DNA from 2 places in the Xanthomonas sp. NCPPB 1826 genome. Region 2 is predicted to be linked to the other one. Evidence: predicted binding sites of a transcription regulator. Region 2 holds the regulator's gene; the other holds the start of a gene.
What was found. Region 2 encodes FliA, which starts transcription of late flagellar genes. Its sites were predicted from a motif close to TAAAGTTTNNCNNNCNNNGGCCGATAA; they were not measured.
Positions count from the first base shown of each region.

Region 1: AC1PLA_RS09315 (methyl-accepting chemotaxis protein) is a predicted target of FliA. The motif match lies at 1,725-1,751, and genes of this name have one in related genera.

Region 1 is NZ_CM161521.1:2,123,499-2,131,739, reverse strand. It holds gene AC1PLA_RS09315 (methyl-accepting chemotaxis protein) at 1-1,666, opposite strand, end outside; tRNA gene AC1PLA_RS09310 (tRNA-Ser) at 1,903-1,995, opposite strand; gene csrA (carbon storage regulator CsrA) at 2,079-2,291, opposite strand; gene alaS (alanine--tRNA ligase) at 2,430-5,078, opposite strand; gene recX (recombination regulator RecX) at 5,180-5,668, opposite strand; gene recA (recombinase RecA) at 5,945-6,979, opposite strand; gene lexA (transcriptional repressor LexA) at 7,152-7,799, opposite strand; gene ubiB (2-polyprenylphenol 6-hydroxylase) at 7,892-8,241, opposite strand, start outside.
Region 2 is NZ_CM161521.1:2,361,287-2,369,527, reverse strand. It holds gene flhA (flagellar biosynthesis protein FlhA) at 1-145, shown strand, start outside; gene flhF (flagellar biosynthesis GTPase FlhF) at 1,062-2,744, shown strand; gene AC1PLA_RS10185 (MinD/ParA family protein) at 2,731-3,615, shown strand; gene AC1PLA_RS10180 (RNA polymerase sigma factor FliA) at 3,612-4,379, shown strand; gene cheY (chemotaxis response regulator CheY) at 4,414-4,806, shown strand; gene AC1PLA_RS10170 (protein phosphatase CheZ) at 4,806-5,432, shown strand; gene AC1PLA_RS10165 (chemotaxis protein CheA) at 5,435-7,087, shown strand; gene AC1PLA_RS10160 (XVIPCD domain-containing protein) at 7,334-8,236, opposite strand.

The sequences.
Region 1 (8,241 bases), 240 kb from region 2:
CCTGCATCACCGCCCCGGCCTGCTCGGCCAGGCGCGAACCATCGCCCACCTGGTCGGTCGCATTGTCGATCAAACCACGAATTTCCTTTGCCGAGACACTGCAGCGCTGCGCCAGGCTACGCACCTCGGTCGCCACCACGGCAAATCCACGCCCCTGCTCGCCAGCGCGTGCCGCTTCCACGGCTGCATTCAAGGCCAGGATATTGGTCTGGAACGCGATGCCGTCGATCACCTCGATGATCTGGCCGATACGGTCGGTGGCCGCGCGAATGCCCGCCGTGGTCTTGACCATGTCGGCGATGACGGTGGCGCCGCGTCGCGCCACATCGGCCGATGCCTCGGCCATGCGCTGCGCCGAACCGGCGCTGTCGGAATTGCTGCGCACGGTTTCTGCCAGCTGATCGATGGTGGTCGAGGTCTGCGCCACGGCTGCCGACTGCGTGGACGAGCGGCTCACCAGTTCCTGGTTGCTGACCGAAATATGGTGCGCTTCGCGCTGCACGTTCTGCGCAATGCTCATGGTCTGCTGCATCAACTGATGCATGCGCTCGGCCGAGCGCACCTGATCGGTGACATCGGTGGCGTACTTGACCACCTTGTACGGGCGCCCGGACACATCCAGGATCGGGTTGTAGGACGCCTGGATCCACACCGGACTGCCGTCCTTGCGCAGCCGACGGTAGCGGCCCGCATCGAACTGCCCACGCGCCAGCTTCGCCCAGAAATGCCGATAGTCCTCGGAGGCGCCATAGCTTGCGTCCACGAAGATGCGGTGATGCTGGCCGATCGCCTCCTCGGCGGAGTACCCCAAAATGGCCAGGAAGTTGTCGTTGGCACTCAGCACGCGCCCTTGCAGATCGAATTCGATCACGCCCATCACCTTGTCGATGGCCTGGATGCGCCCATCGGCGTCGGCCGAATCGATCACCTGGCGGGTCACGTCGGTGGCGTACTTGACCACTTTGTACGGCCGCCCGTGCTCGTCGAGCACCGGGTTGTAGGACGCCTGGATCCACACCTCGCTGCCGTCCTTGTTGAGGCGCTTGTAGCGCCCCGCGTCGAACGCGCCGCGCCCGAGCTTGTCCCAGAACGCGCGATAGGCCGCGGACTGCCGCGTTTGCGCGTCCACGAACATGCCGTGATGCTTGCCGCGGATCTCATCGAGCCGGTAGCCCATCACCGCAAGGAAATTCTCGTTGGCATCGAGCACCGTGCCATCCAGCGAAAACTCGATGACCGCCATGACCTTGTCGATCGCATCGATGCGGCCTTCGAAGTCGGCGGTCTGGCGCACCTGCGCGGTGATGTCGGTGGCGTACTTGATCACCCGGTAGGCCTTGCCCGCGCGATCCAGCAACGGGTTGTAGGAGGCGTTGATCCACACCTCGCGCCCGTTCTTGTCCAACCGGCAGAACCGCCCGGCATTGAAGTCGCCGCGACGCAGCGCCTGCCAGAACTGTCGATAGCTTTCGCTGTCGCGGTCGCTGGGGGTCACGAACATGTGGTGATGCTGACCGACGACTTCGTCCAGCCGGTAGCCCATCAGCGACAGGAAGTTCTGGTTCGCATGCAGGATGCGGCCATCCAGATCGAACTCGATCACCGCCATCACCCGGTCCACCGCATCGGCCTTGTGCTGCAGCCCACGGCTCAGTGAAGAAAACAAGCGTCCAAGCAGCGGCGGCAGGCGCATCGGGGTGAGATCCGAGAGAGGTGTCACAGCCTTAGCGACCCGTGCCCGGCTTACTTGAATCGCTGCCCGCAGCGCGTTCGTGGCAGTTCAGATGCTGCGGCCGGCACAGCCGCCGGCGTTGCGCCAGCGATGCCCATGCAGACCGTCACTGACCTGCCGGCACAAATGAAAACGCCCGCAAATCAGGGATTTGCGGGCGTCTAGAACACTGGCGGAGCGAGAGGGATTCGAACCCTCGATAGAGCTTTTGACCCTATACTCCCTTAGCAGGGGAGCCCCTTCAGCCGCTCGGGCATCGCTCCAGTTTTTGCGTCCTGCCGCGGTGTCCGTTGCAGGCCGCGAAGAATACCGGGTAAGAGGGGCTAACGTAAACCCTTTATGACGATCAATTCGAAGAATCGTCGCCCTGATGCGCACCGGAAGCGACCGGCTCATCCCCACGCTGGATCCGCTGATAGATTTCTTCGCGGTGTACAGCAACATCTTTCGGTGCGGTGATGCCGATACGCACCTGATTACCCTTGACGCCGAGTACGGTCACAGTGACCGAGTCGCCGATCATCAAGGTTTCGCCTACCCGGCGAGTGAGGATCAACATTTTGCAAATCTCCTGGAACCGGTGGGTTTCCCACCAGCATCGGCGGCCGACTGACGAGGCGCGCCCTAGGTAAAGGGAATAGACCGGAAATGGTAGCGGGACACCCTGCCAACCAGCAAGGCATACCAGGACAAGTGTTCAGCCCAAGTGTTGCTTGACCCAGGAGGGCACGCCTTCCAGCGCGGTCGCAAGGGCGGGACCATCCTCGCCACCACCCTGGGCGAGATCCGGACGACCGCCGCCCTTGCCTCCGATCTGACTGGCAATATGGCCAAGGAGTTCCCCCGCCTTCACCTTGCCAGTTGGGCTGCCGTTCACGCCGGCCACAAGCGCAACCTTGCCGCCAGCAGCGCCTGCCAACACGATGACCGAGTCGCCCAACTGCTGCTTGAGGCGATCCATCGCATCGCGCAGCGCCTTGGCGTCGAAGCCCTCCAGACGCACGGCGACCACCTTGACGCCTGCAACATCGACCGCGCTGGAACCCAGGTCTGCAGTTGCGCCGGAGGCCAGCTTGGCCTTGAGCGACTCCAGCTCACGCTCGAGCCGCTTCTGACGTTCGGTGAGCGCGCGAACCTTGTCGACCACCTCGGCGGTATTGCCGCCGAGCAGGCTGGCCGCCTCGAGCAGACGTCGCTCCTCATCGGCGACATGGTCCAGCGCGCCCTGCCCGGTCACCGCCTCGATACGACGCACGCCCGAGGACACACCGCCCTCGGAAGTGATCTTGAACAAGCCGATGTCGCCGGTGCGGGTGACATGGGTGCCGCCGCAGAGCTCGGTGGAATAACCGCCCATCTTCAGCACGCGCACGTTCTCGCCGTACTTTTCGCCGAACAGCGCCATCGCGCCGAAATCCAGCGCCTCCTGCATGGCCATGTTGTGCACTTCCACGCTGTGGTTGGTGCGCACTTCGGCGTTGACCTTGCGTTCGATCACGGCGAGCTCTTCGGGCGTGATTGGCTGGAAGTGCGAGAAGTCGAACCGCAAACGGTCCGGTGCAACCAGCGAGCCCTTCTGCTGCACATGCGTGCCCAGCACCTCGCGCAGGGCCGCATGCAGCAGATGCGTGGCCGAGTGGTTGAGGATGGTCTTGCCGCGACGCTGCACGTCGATGCCGCCTGCCAGCCCATCGCCCAATGCCAGCGCACCTTCGGTGATGCGCCCGACATGGCCATGGAACTGACCGGCAAACTTCTGGGTGTCGGTGATCTCGATGGAGACATCGCTACCGCTCAGCTGGCCGCTATCGCCGACCTGGCCACCGGACTCGGCATAGAACGGCGTACGGTCGGTGAACACGATGACCTCGTCGCCGGCTTCTGCACGTTCAACTGGACGGCCCTGCTTGAGCAACGCCACGACCTTGAGCGCATCGGCGTCATAGGCCTCGTAGCCCAGAAACACCGTCGGCGACATGGTGGCGACCAGATCGGCCGGCAATGCGACGCCGCCACCGAACTTGCCGGCGGCACGCGCGGTCTCGCGCTGACGCTCCATGGCGAACTCGAAGCCCTCCATGTCCACGCGCAAGCCACGCTCGCGTGCGATGTCGGAGGTCAGATCGACCGGGAACCCGTAGGTATCGAAAAGGCGGAACGCATCGGCGCCGGGAATCACTTCCTGCGCGCGCGCGGCGACGTCATCGAAGATCTTCATGCCGGCGTCCAGCGTCTCGGCAAAACGCTCTTCCTCGGCCAGCAGCGCGCGCGCGACGGTCTCCCGCGCGACCACCAGTTCGGGATAGGCCTCGCCCATCAACTCGACCAGGGTCGGCACCATCTTGCTGAAGAACGGCTGGCGTACCCCCAGCATCCAGCCGTGGCGCAGCGCACGCCGGATGATCCGGCGCAGCACATAACCGCGGCCTTCATTGGACGGCAGCACACCGTCGACGATCAGGAACGAACAGGCGCGGATGTGATCGGCGATCACCCGCAGCGACTTGTTCTCCAGATCGGTGACGCCGGTCAGCGCGCTGGCCTTGCCGATCAAGGCCTGGAACAGATCGATCTCGTAGTTGGTATGCACGTGCTGCAGGATCGCAGCCAGGCGCTCCAGGCCCATACCGGTGTCCACGCACGGCGCCGGCAGCGGCACCAGGGTGCCGTCGGGCTGGCGGTCGAACTGCATGAACACCAGGTTCCAGATCTCAATGAAGCGATCGCCGTCCTCGTCCGGGGAGCCCGGGGGGCCACCGGCGATATGGTCGCCGTGGTCGAAGAAGATCTCGGTGCACGGGCCGCACGGGCCGGTATCGGCCATCTGCCAGAAGTTGTCCGACGCGTACGGCGCACCCTTGTTGTCGCCGATGCGCACGATGCGGCTTTCCGGAATACCGATCATGTCGCGCCACAGCGCGAAGGCTTCTTCGTCAGTGTGGTAGACGGTGACCAGCAACCGCTCGGCCGGCAGCTTCCAGACCTGGGTCAGCAGCTCCCAGGCCCAGCTGATGGCGTCCTTCTTGAAGTAGTCGCCGAACGACCAGTTGCCCAGCATCTCGAAGAAGGTGTGATGGCGCGCGGTGTAGCCCACCGAATCCAGATCGTTGTGCTTGCCGCCGGCACGCAGGCAGCGCTGCACGTCGGCCGCGCGGACGTAGCTGCGCTTCTCCGCGCCGAGGAAGACGTCCTTGAACTGGACCATGCCGGAGTTGGTGAACAGCAAGGTCGGGTCGTTGCCCGGCACCAGCGGCGCGGATGGCACGATGGTGTGGCCCTTCCCCTCGAAGAACGCGAGGAAGTCACTACGGATCTGGGAAGTGCTGAATTTGGCAGGTGCGTTCATGTGCTGGCATTGGGCGGGCGGCAGTCCCGGTCACCCAATGAGATGTGGGCGCAGATGAGCGGAACAACCTGAAACCACGAAGGGTAGCAGGCCTGACGCCCTCAGTCCTCAAGGTCGAAGCGGGTGGCGCTACGAATGCTGTTGCCATCGAAACCACGCCGGGCCAGCAGATCGGCGGCCTTGCGCCGTTGCGGCAGATCGGTGGGGCCCTGGTCGCCAAAGCGACGCCGGATCAGATCGCGCGCGTTTTCGGTCCAGTCGCCCTCAAATGTCGCCATTGCGGCGCTGATGGCATCGCTGTCCAGGCCATGGGTTCCGAGCTCGGCGCGGATATGCAGTGGGCCGTAGCCCGAGCCTGCGCGATTGCGCACGACCGAGGCCGCAAAACGGGTGTCGTCCTGCCACCCCTCGTCAGCAAGGCGCTCCACGGCCGCCTGTGCAGCGTCCGGCTCGATACCGCGGGCCAGCAGCTTGCGGTTCAATTCCTTGCGCGAATGCTCGCGCCGCACCAGCAATCCCAGTGCGCGTTGGACCGGCGTCTGCTCCTTGAACCGGCGTCCCCGCTTTGGCGCGGGCTGTTGCTCGTCCATCGTGGGTGTCCCAAGTACCAAACTCACAGCATCAATGCGCCGTCCATGGCGCCTGCCCTCCTGGCCTTCAATAGATCTACCGCGGGAAGCGACGGCACTGACTCCGCCGTCCCCGCGATAGAAAACCTGCCACAGCCATCAGCGCTGCCGTTCTGCCATCAGGCGGACGCGGCCGGTAGGCAGGCAGAACCGGGGGTGGCCCCGCGGACGTCCCGGTTCGCGCGGCCGCCGAGACACCTGCCTGATGACGGCCGAGCTCGCACTACCTGGCTGCTGTTATTCCTTCTCGACATCGTCGCCGGCTTCGCGCGGCGCTTCGGCCGGCTGGAACTTCTCGCGCAGCTCGGCTTCCAGCCGCACCGCAACCTGCGGGTTGTCGCGCAGATAGCCACGCGCGTTGTCCTTGCCCTGCCCGATGCGTTCTTCACCGTAGCTGTACCAGGCGCCGGCTTTCTCGACCAGCTTGGCTTCCACGCCCATGTCGATCAGCTCACCCTCGCGGCTGATGCCTTCGCCGTAGAGGATTTCGGTCACGACCTGCTTGAACGGAGGCGCCAGCTTGTTCTTGACCACCTTGATCTTGGTCTGGTTGCCGATGATTTCGTCGCCCTTCTTGATCGCGCCGATACGACGGATATCCAGACGGACCGATGCGTAGAACTTCAGCGCGTTGCCGCCAGTGGTCACTTCCGGGCTCTGGCCCGGCATCATCACACCGATCTTGTGGCGCAACTGGTTGATGAAGACCACCAGCGTGTTGGAACGCTTGATGTTGCCGGTCAGCTTGCGCAGCGCTTGGCTCATCAGGCGGGCCTGCAGGCCCGGCAGCTGGTCACCCATTTCGCCTTCGATTTCCGCCTTCGGGGTCAGCGCAGCGACCGAGTCGACCACCACGATGTCCACCGAACCGGAACGCACCAGCATGTCGGCGATTTCCAGCGCCTGTTCGCCGGTATCCGGCTGCGACAGCAGCAGGTCGTCGACATTGACGCCCAGCTTGGCGGCGTAGATCGGGTCCAGCGCATGCTCGGCGTCGATGAAGGCAGCGGTGCCGCCCTTCTTCTGGCACTCGGCAATCGCCTGCAGGGTCAGGGTGGTCTTGCCCGACGATTCCGGACCATAGATCTCCACCACGCGGCCCTTGGGCAGGCCGCCGATCCCCAGTGCGATGTCCAACATCAGCGAGCCGGTCGGAATAACTTCGACGGCCTCGATCACACGGTCGCCCATGCGCATCACCGAGCCCTTGCCGAATTGCTTCTCGATCTGGCTCAGTGCGGCGGAAAGGGCGCGCTTCTTGTTCTCATCCATCTGGGTGATCCTTGTCAGTGATTTCGGTGTAGGGCTAATGTAACGGCGGTGTATCGCACAGGCTGAGACTGGCTGCGACACACTCAGATTAGGGAGGCGGCCATGGCGATGGCAGCGGGAAATCCTGCGGCACCGGCTCGGGATAACGCCAGTGGGGCCATCGGCGCAGTACTCAACGATTCGGCCTCAACAGCCCGCAGTACAGGCCCTCGATCGCGAAATCCTGATCCGGCAACACTTCGATCGGCGCGTAGTCCGGGTTGCGCGGCAGCAGGCGGATGCGGTCCTTGCCGATCTTCAACAGCTTGACCGTGATCTCCTCATCGATGCGCGCCACCACGATCTGCCCCGAGCGCGCGTCGCGGGTGCGGTGCACCCCGATCAGGTCGCCGTTGAAAATACCTTCGTCGCGCATCGAGTCGCCCTGCACCTTGAGCAGATAGTCCGGCGACGGCGAGAAGAACACCCGGTCCAGCACCACGAAGTCGTCCGAGCCGATATCCGCGCCGATGGGCAGGCCTGCGGCCACGCGTCCCAGCACCGGCAGACGCAGCACATCGTCGCGCATCGGCTCGTTTGCAGCGGCAGGCGGAGTGCGCGACTGGGCGCCCTGCCCGGCCAGACGGATGCCGCGGGCCTGGCCGGGGACGCGACGGATCGCACCGGCCTGCTCCAATGCCTCCAGATGGTATTGCGCGCCGCGCACACCCTTGAAGCCGAAGGCGCGCGCGATCTCGGTCTGCGAGGGCGGTACGCCGTCGGCATCGATGCGCTCGGCGATCAAGGCCAGGATTGCTTGCTGGGTATCGGTCAGGTCCATGGTTAGTAGTATTACTACTAACTGACGCCTGCGCAATAGCCGCGTTGTGCGCCATGCGCAGTCCGGCAATCGGGGGTCAGCATGTGCCGCGTCTAGCGGCGGCTGCGCCAGATAGAGAACAGGATCCAGACGCCGCAGATGGCTGCGCCGATGAAACCGCCGACGCCCAACGCGAGCAGCCAGCGGCTGGCACTGCCGCCGACACTGTTCATGACGATCGACGAGCCGATCACCAGCGCGGCAGTCACGATCCCCATGGTGAGCCGGTTGGCCGCGCGATCGACCTGCTCGCCGAACTCGCGCAATGCACGCGTTTCGATCTGCAGTTGCAGCTTGCCGCGCCGTGCGGCCTGCAGCAGCCGTTTGAGATCGCGTGGCAGATCGCCGATCAGGTCGATCGCGCCGGTCACGGTGCGACGGCTGCGCCGCAACATTGCGCTGG
Region 2 (8,241 bases):
CGAGCCGGCAGTGGTGCTGGTGCCCGGCCAGGTCCGCGCCGCCCTGGCCCGCCTGGTCCGCCACAGCGTCCCGTCCCTGTCGGTACTGGCCTACAGCGAAGTGCCCGAAGACAAGCGCCTGAAGCTGGTCGGCACGATCAGCTGAAACCGCCCCGCCGACCAACGCCCCCCGTGGGGGCGCACCCGGGCGCGACAGGCGTTACCGGCACACCCCGTCGCGCCCGGGTGCGCTCCTACGACAGGCCAGGCAATCCGACAACACACCACAGACGCTGACACCACTGTAGGAGCGCACCTGGGCGCGATTGGCTTTACCGGCACATCCCGTCGCGCCCGGGTGCGCTCCTACGACAGGCCAGGCAACCCGAGAACACGCCGCGGACGCCGACACCACCGTAGGAGCGCACCTGGGCGCGACAGGCGTTACCGGCACAGCCCGTCGCGCCCAGGTGCGCTCCTACGACAGGCCAGGCAATCCGACAACGCACCGCAGACGCCGACACCACCGTAGGAGCGCACCTGGGCGCGACAGGCGTTACCGGGACGGCCCGTCGCGCCCAGGTGCGCTCCTACGAACCTACCCACCACGCTGGCCAGCGATGGCAGCAGGCCGGAGACCGACCAGCGCCCCGGCGTCGGAAAGCCGCCACTGGCCCGGATCTCCAATCGATTGCACGGCGCTGGCCGTTTCCAGGCATCCCGAGCGCCCCAGACTTGGCCTTCCGGCCGCCAGCGCTTCCGCCCGCACGACGACGCCAGCGCATCGCCGCCCCGGAAAAAAGTCAATCAATCCATCGACTTGAAGCCGTCGGACCCGGCCGGACACACAGCCCCCGCCTGTTCCTAACGCCCCAGCTTCCCGCGCCGGAACCCCGGCACCCCGTTTTGGCACGCCGCGTGCATTAGCTCTGCCGAGACCGCAGCCAGCGCCACCGCTGCGGGGCGAGAGCAGCACTTGGAACAACCGAACGGGACAGGCAACTCATGACGCTGGCAACACACCCACATTCATCGCGCACCCGTCCGGCGTCCGGCGGGTCCCGTTCCTGGAGGCACTTCGCATGAAAATCAAACGCTTCGTTGCCCCGGACATGCGCACCGCATTCCGCATGGTGCGTGAAGAACACGGCCCGGACGCAGTGATCCTGTCCAATCGCCGCACCGCCGAAGGCATCGAGATCGTCGCTGCCAGCAACTACGACGAAGAACTCGTGCAGCGCGCCCTGGAAACCGCGCGCTCCGAGACGCCGGCCGTTGCCGCCGCGCCGATCCCGTCGGCAGCTGCCCCGCAGGCACCGGCCCCGCAAGCCGCCGCCGCACCGGTCCACGCACCGCTGAAGCAGGCCGCCGATGCCGGTACGAGCCAGCGCCAGCGCGTTGCCAGTGCCGCCGAAGACATGATCGCCGCGATGGCGCTGCGCCAGCCGGTCAATGTGCCGCGCCAGCCGCAGGTCCCCGCACCGGTGCGTAGCGCTGCCGTCCCCTCGCCTGCCGCCCAGGCCCTGGCCCATGCCGTCGCGGTGACCGCCGCGCCGCGCCAGGAACACGCGCTGTCGGCCGTGCCGGAACAGCTGTTCGCCGATTTCCTGACCACCGCGCCGGTGCAGCGCGCCGCCGTGCAGGCTGCCCCGGTGCAGGCCCCGACCCCGATCATGGCCGCCGCTGCTGCCCCCGTGCAGGCCGGCTACGACCAGGACGAAGACGCGCTGGACGACGACGCCGACTTCGACCTGGACGCGCTGCCGCAGATCCTGCCGCCGGCCGCGTTGCCGCCGCTGGTGGTCGCCCCGCCGGCGCTGGCCGCGGTGCCGGTCGCCGCCGCCCCGGCGCCGCAGAACGATGAAGAACTCAAGCAGTTGCGTGGCGAGCTGGCGCTGATGCGGCAGATGATCGAGCGCGAAATGAACCGCCTCACCGACGAGCGCCTGCGTGGCTCGCCGGTGCGCGCGCAGGCTCTGGAGCTGATGGACGACTACGGCTTCGACGCCGGCCTGATCCGCGACGTGGCACTGCAGATTCCGGCCGATACCGAATTGCACCGCGGCCGCGGGCTGATGCTGGGCCTGCTGTCCAAGCGCCTGCCGGTGGCCCCGGTCGACCCGCTGGAACGCGGCGGCGTGATCGCCCTGGTCGGCCCGACCGGCGCCGGCAAGACCACCACCATCGCCAAGCTCGCCCAGCGCTTCGCCGCCCAGCACGCCCCGCGCGATGTGGCCCTGGTCACCACCGACACCCAGCGCGTCGGCGGCCGCGAGCAGCTGCACAGCTACGGCCGTCAGCTCGGCATCGCCGTGCACGAGGCCGACAGCGCCGAGAGCCTGCTGGAACTGCTCGAGCGCCTGCGCGACTACAAGCTGGTGCTGATCGACACCGCCGGCATGGGCCAGCGCGACCGCGCCCTGGCCGCCCAGCTGAACTGGCTGCGCGCCGCGCATCAGGTCACCTCGCTGCTGGTGCTGCCTGCCAACGCGCACTTTTCCGACCTCGACGAGGTCGTGCGCCGCTTTGCCCACGCCAAGCCCCAGGGCGTGGTGCTGACCAAACTTGACGAGACCGGCCGCTTCGGTAGTGCGCTGTCGGTCGTCGTCGATCACCAAATGCCCATCACCTGGGTGACTGACGGACAGCGGGTCCCCGACGACCTGCACCGCGCCAATGCCGCCAGTCTCGTTCTTCGCCTTGAAGATTTGCGGCGCGCTGCCGATAAGCCCTGTACTCCGGAGCACAACCATGCAGTCGCGTGAATACGCCAAGCTGACCAACGCCTTCCCCCTGTCGGCGACCCGTCCCGAGCCCCTGGGCCCGGTGCGCACCATTGCCGTGACCGGTGGCAAGGGCGGCGTGGGTAAAACCAACATCTCCGCCAACCTGGCCGTGGCGCTGGCCGACATGGGCAAGCGCACCCTGCTGCTGGACGCCGACCTGGGCCTGGCCAACCTGGACGTGGTGCTGGGCCTGTCGCCCAAGTACACCCTGGCCGACCTGATCGCCGGCCGCTGCACGCTGGATGAAGTGATCATCGAAGGCCCCGGCGGTGTGCTGGTGGTCCCGGCCGCCTCCGGTCGCCGCCACATGGCAGAACTGGCCCCGGCCCAGCACATCGGCCTGGTCAACGTGTTCTCCGAGCTGGAACGCGACCTGGACGTGATGGTCATCGATACCGCCGCCGGCATCACCGACAGCGTGCTGACCTTCTGCCAGGCCGCCCAGGACACCGTGGTGGTGGTCTGCGACGAGCCGGCCTCGATCACCGACGCCTATGCGCTGATCAAGGTGCTCTCGCGCGAACGCGGCGTGGACCGCCTGCAGATCATCGCCAACATGGTGCGCGACCCCAACGAGGGCCGCCTGCTGTACGACAAGCTGTCGCGGGTCTGCGAAAAATTCCTCGGCGACGTGTCGCTGAACTACCTCGGCCACGTGCCGCAGGACGACTGGTTGCGCCTGTCGGTGCAGCGCCAGCAGCCGGTCATCAAGGCCTACCCCGCCAGTCCGTCGGCGCAGGCCATTGCAGAAATCGCTCGCCGTACCTCGCGCTGGCAGGCCCCCACCGTGCCGCGCGGCAATGTCGAGTTCTTCGTCGAACGCATCATCCAACGGGGAGTGGCCGCATGAGCACCGCTACCGCAACCACGGCCAGCGCGCAGTACCGCGCCGTGCAGCGCAACAACGCCAACGATATCGTCACCCAGCACGCCGACCTGGTGCGCCGCATCGCCCACCATCTGGCCGCGCGCCTGCCGGCGAGCGTGGAAGTGGACGATCTGATCCAGGCCGGCATGATCGGCCTGATCGAAGCCTCGCGCAGTTACGACTCCGAACAGGGCGCCTCGTTCGAGACCTATGCCTCGATCCGCATCCGCGGCTCGATGATCGACGAGATCCGGCGTGGCGACTGGGTACCGCGCTCGGTGCACCGCCGCGCACGCGACGCTGCCGCCGCCGTGCGCAAGATCGAACAGCACACCGGCCGCGCCGCCGCCGCCACCGAAGTGGCCGCCGCGATGGAGATGCCGCTGCCCGACTACCTGCGTCTGATGGAAGATGCCGCCCGCGGCCAGGTGCTGAGCCTGGAGTCGCGGATCGAGGATCACGGCGAGCTGGACACCACCGCCAAGGGCGGCCCCAATCCGCAGCAGATGATGGAGCGTGGCGAATTCGGCCGCGAGCTGGGCAAGGCCATCGGCCAGTTGCCCGAGCGCGAGCAGCTGGTGCTGTCGCTGTACTACGAACAGGAATTGAACCTGAAAGAAATCGGCGCCGTGCTCGGTGTCAGCGAATCGCGCGTCTGCCAGATCCATGGCCAGGCGGTGGTGCGTCTGCGCGGCCGCCTCAAGGTCTTCGAACTGGCCGATGCCGGTGTCGAAATTGACGAATGATTTTTTCGCGTATTTTTAGTGTTAGGAGCTTGATGTGAACAAGAACATGCGGATTTTGATCGTGGACGACTTCTCGACGATGCGACGTATCGTCAAGAATCTGTTGGGCGATCTGGGCTTCACCAATACCGCAGAGGCCGAAGACGGCAACAGCGCATTGGCGGCGTTGCGGGCCGGCCCGTTCGATTTCGTGGTCACCGACTGGAACATGCCCGGCATGACCGGCATCGACCTGCTGCGCAACATCCGCGCCGACGCCAAGCTCAAGCACCTGCCGGTGATGATGGTGACCGCCGAAGCCAAGCGCGAGCAGATCATCGAAGCGGCCCAGTGCGGCGTGAACGGCTACATCATCAAGCCGTTCACCGCACAGACGCTGGAAGAGAAGCTGGGCAAGGTGTTCGAACGTCTGGCGGCGACCGCCTGATGAACGCCACCGTGGAAGCCGATGCCGAACGTGCCGCCCTGATCGAGCGCCTGCAGCACGCGCTCGATGCACTGGAAAGCGGTGACCAGGTCGCCTGGCGGCGCGAGGTGGACCACCTCGCCGCGCTGCGCACGCGCCCGATGATGCAGAGCCTGAGCCGGCTCGCGCGCGAACTCGGGCAGGCGCTGGGCGAGCTGCCCACCGTGCCCGAGGAAGCCGGCGAACTGGACGATGCCTGCTCGCGCCTGGACCACGTGGTGGAAATGACCGAGAAGGCCAGCCATCGCACGCTGGACCTGGTCGAGGAATGCCGCGAGCTGGCCAACCAGCTGCGCGACGGTGGCCTGAACCAGGACCAGGGCGCGCTGATGGACAAGATGCGCCATAACCTGACCGAGCTGTCGCTGGCGCAGAGCTACCAGGACCTGAGCGGCCAGATCATCCGTCGCGTGGCCGGCATCGTGCGGCGCGTGCACGAGGGCTTCGGTGCGCTCGGCCTGCCGCCGAAGAATCCCGAGCCGAAGAAAGACGACGGCGGTCTTGCCGGTCCTGCAGTCAAGGGCCTGGACCGTCACGCGGTGTCGCAGGACGACGCCGACGACCTGCTGTCCGGATTGGGGCTGTAACCATGAGTGCTGTTCCAGACGATATTGCTGCCGATTTCATTGTCGAGGCCCAGGAAATCCTGGATCGCCTCGGCGAACAGCTGGTGTCGCTGGAACAGGCACCGGACGAAGCCGACCAGCTCAACGCGGTGTTCCGCGGCTTCCACACGCTCAAGGGCGGCGCCGGCTTCCTGGCGATCAAGCCGATGGTCGAGCTCTGCCACGCCGCCGAGGAAACCCTGGGCATGGCACGCTCCGGCCAGGCGGTGTTGCAGGCGCATCACTTCGATGCCGCGCAGCAGTCGCTGGATTATCTGCAGGCCATGCTGGATGCGATGGGCTCGGGCGAAACCGTGCCGCATGCACCGGCCTCGCTGATTGCGCAGTTCGATGCCAAGAGCGGCCCGCCGGCGGTCAAGGCCGCGCCCAAGGCCGCTGCCGCTGCACCCGCACACGATGACGCACATGGCGCTGCTGCGCCTGGCGCCAAGGCCGCGCCCAAGGCGGCGGCCAAGGCGGCCGACGCCGAGCAGACCGTGCGCGTGGACACCAAGCGCCTGGACGCCATCGTCAACCTGATCGGCGAACTGGTGCTGTCGCGCAATCGCCTCAAGACCCTGCGTACCCGCCTGCGCGACGAAGAACTCGACCGCGCGGTCAGCACGCTGGACATCGCCACCGCGCGCCTGCAGACCGCGGTGATGCGCACCCGCATGCAACCGGTCAGCAAGGTGTTCGCACGCTTCCCCAAGGTGGCCCGCGATGTCGCGCGCACGCTGTCCAAGGAAGTGGAGCTGGAACTGATCGGCGCCGAGACGGAACTGGACCGCAACCTGGTCGAGGCCCTGGCCGACCCGCTGGTGCACCTGGTGCGCAACGCGATCGACCACGGCATCGAATCGCCGGCCCTGCGCGAAGCCACCGGCAAGCCGCGCAGCGGTCACGTGCGCCTGTCGGCGCAGCAGGAAGGCGACTACGTCAGCATCGAAATCCAGGACGACGGCGCCGGCATCGACCCCGAACGCCTGCGCGAGATCGCCCGCAACAAGGGCCTGATCGATGCCGAAGCCGCCGCCCGCCTGAGCACCGACGAGTGCCTGCATCTGATCTTCATGCCGGGCTTTTCGACCAAGGCCGAGGTCACCGACATCTCCGGCCGCGGCGTGGGCATGGACGTGGTGCAATCGCGCATCCGCGAGTTGAGCGGGCAGATCCAGATCCAGTCCGAACTGGGCCGCGGCAGCCGCTTCATGATCCGCGTGCCGCTGACCCTGGCGATCCTGCCGACCCTGCTGGTGCAGGCCGGCGAAGCCGTCTACGCCCTGCCGCTGGCGCGCGTGGTCGAAGTGCTGCACGCCCCGCAGACCTCGCTGGGCTGGTTCGACGGCCGCGCCGTGCTGGACCGCCGCTCGCACACCCTGCCGCTGATCGACCTGCGTCGCTGGCTGGGCGTGCCTGCCGAACAACCGCCGCTACTGACGGTGGTGCTGCTGCAGGCCGGCGAAACCCGCTTCGGCCTGGTGGTGGATCAGGTGCGCGGCCGCGAGGAAGTGGTGATCAAGCCCCTGCCCCGCGCCCTGCGCGGCCTGCCCGGCTACGCCGGCGCCACCCTGATCGGCGACGGCCGCATGGCGCTGATCCTGGATGTGGATGGGCTGCGTTCCAGCGATCATTGAGGTTGGGGATTCGGGATTGGGAGAATCGGGAATCGGGAATCGGGAATCGGGAATCGTCAAGACGATCCTGGTTGCCTGATCTAACGACAACGGCCGCGTACTGCGGCCGTTGTCGTGTCACTACCAGCATCGCTGCCGATCTATGTCGCTACGCGCGCAGGCATGGGCGCGATGGTTTGGCGACGGCTAGGCTGCCGTGGAAGTGAATCTGGAACCGTTATTTCAGAACCATTACTTCACCAGACCTCACACCATCCGGTGTTGAGGCGCAATCGACTGCTCTCGCTGTTGCTCCTGCTGCTGGGATTGCTGGTGGCGCTGAGTTTCGCCCAAGGCCTGTAATTGCGCCAAGGATTGCTCGACGGGCTGCGCAATCGCATCACTCGTCTTCATATGCGCCATCTTGTGAGCGGGATCGTTCAACGCACCTTCCACAACGAAGACGTTCTCGCCCTGGCGCACGGACTTGGTGTTCTCGCTCAGCACGACATGATCGATTCGCGACAACCCGTTCTCTTTGGCTAAATACGCGCTGCTTGCTGCCAGCCGTGCGCTGTTGTTGTCGTACTCGCGGCCGAGACCTTGCTCAAGGCGGCGAACGGCTTCTTCTGCTTGGTGATGCAGCGGATCTGTTGGCAGCACTCTCGCGAGCTGTGTTACTTCCTGTAGTGGAGATACCTGCTCACCGGGCGGCTGCGCCTCACCAATCATCTTCTGCCAAAGTTCCTGCTTGGGCTTCGGATTGTTGTGCTCCTTATTCAACTCACTTGTAGGCACAGGAGCAGGAATGCTCTTGATATCATCTACGTTTTCTACGGGTCTGATATCCCCCTCAAAGTCTTTATCAACTCCATCTTTTGTCTTCCGGTGCAGTCCAGCATGATTGAGCGCATCCCATGTGAAGTCGATACAACTGTTTTTAGCACCGTGATATTCCATATTGAACCCGTGCTTAGCAGGGGCCGCGCCGAAGGCCTCCAGCTTTTCATACTGCGCCTTATCGATCTCCATCGTGCGTGAGTAATATGGTTTTTGGTAGGTATCGACGTCATTGAACGAAACTTTTCCTGGCCCGCTAGCCTCGCCATGCTTGATGGGTGAGAACCCATAACTTTTGACAGTCGTTCCGTCGTCAATCGAGTAGTACATATGGC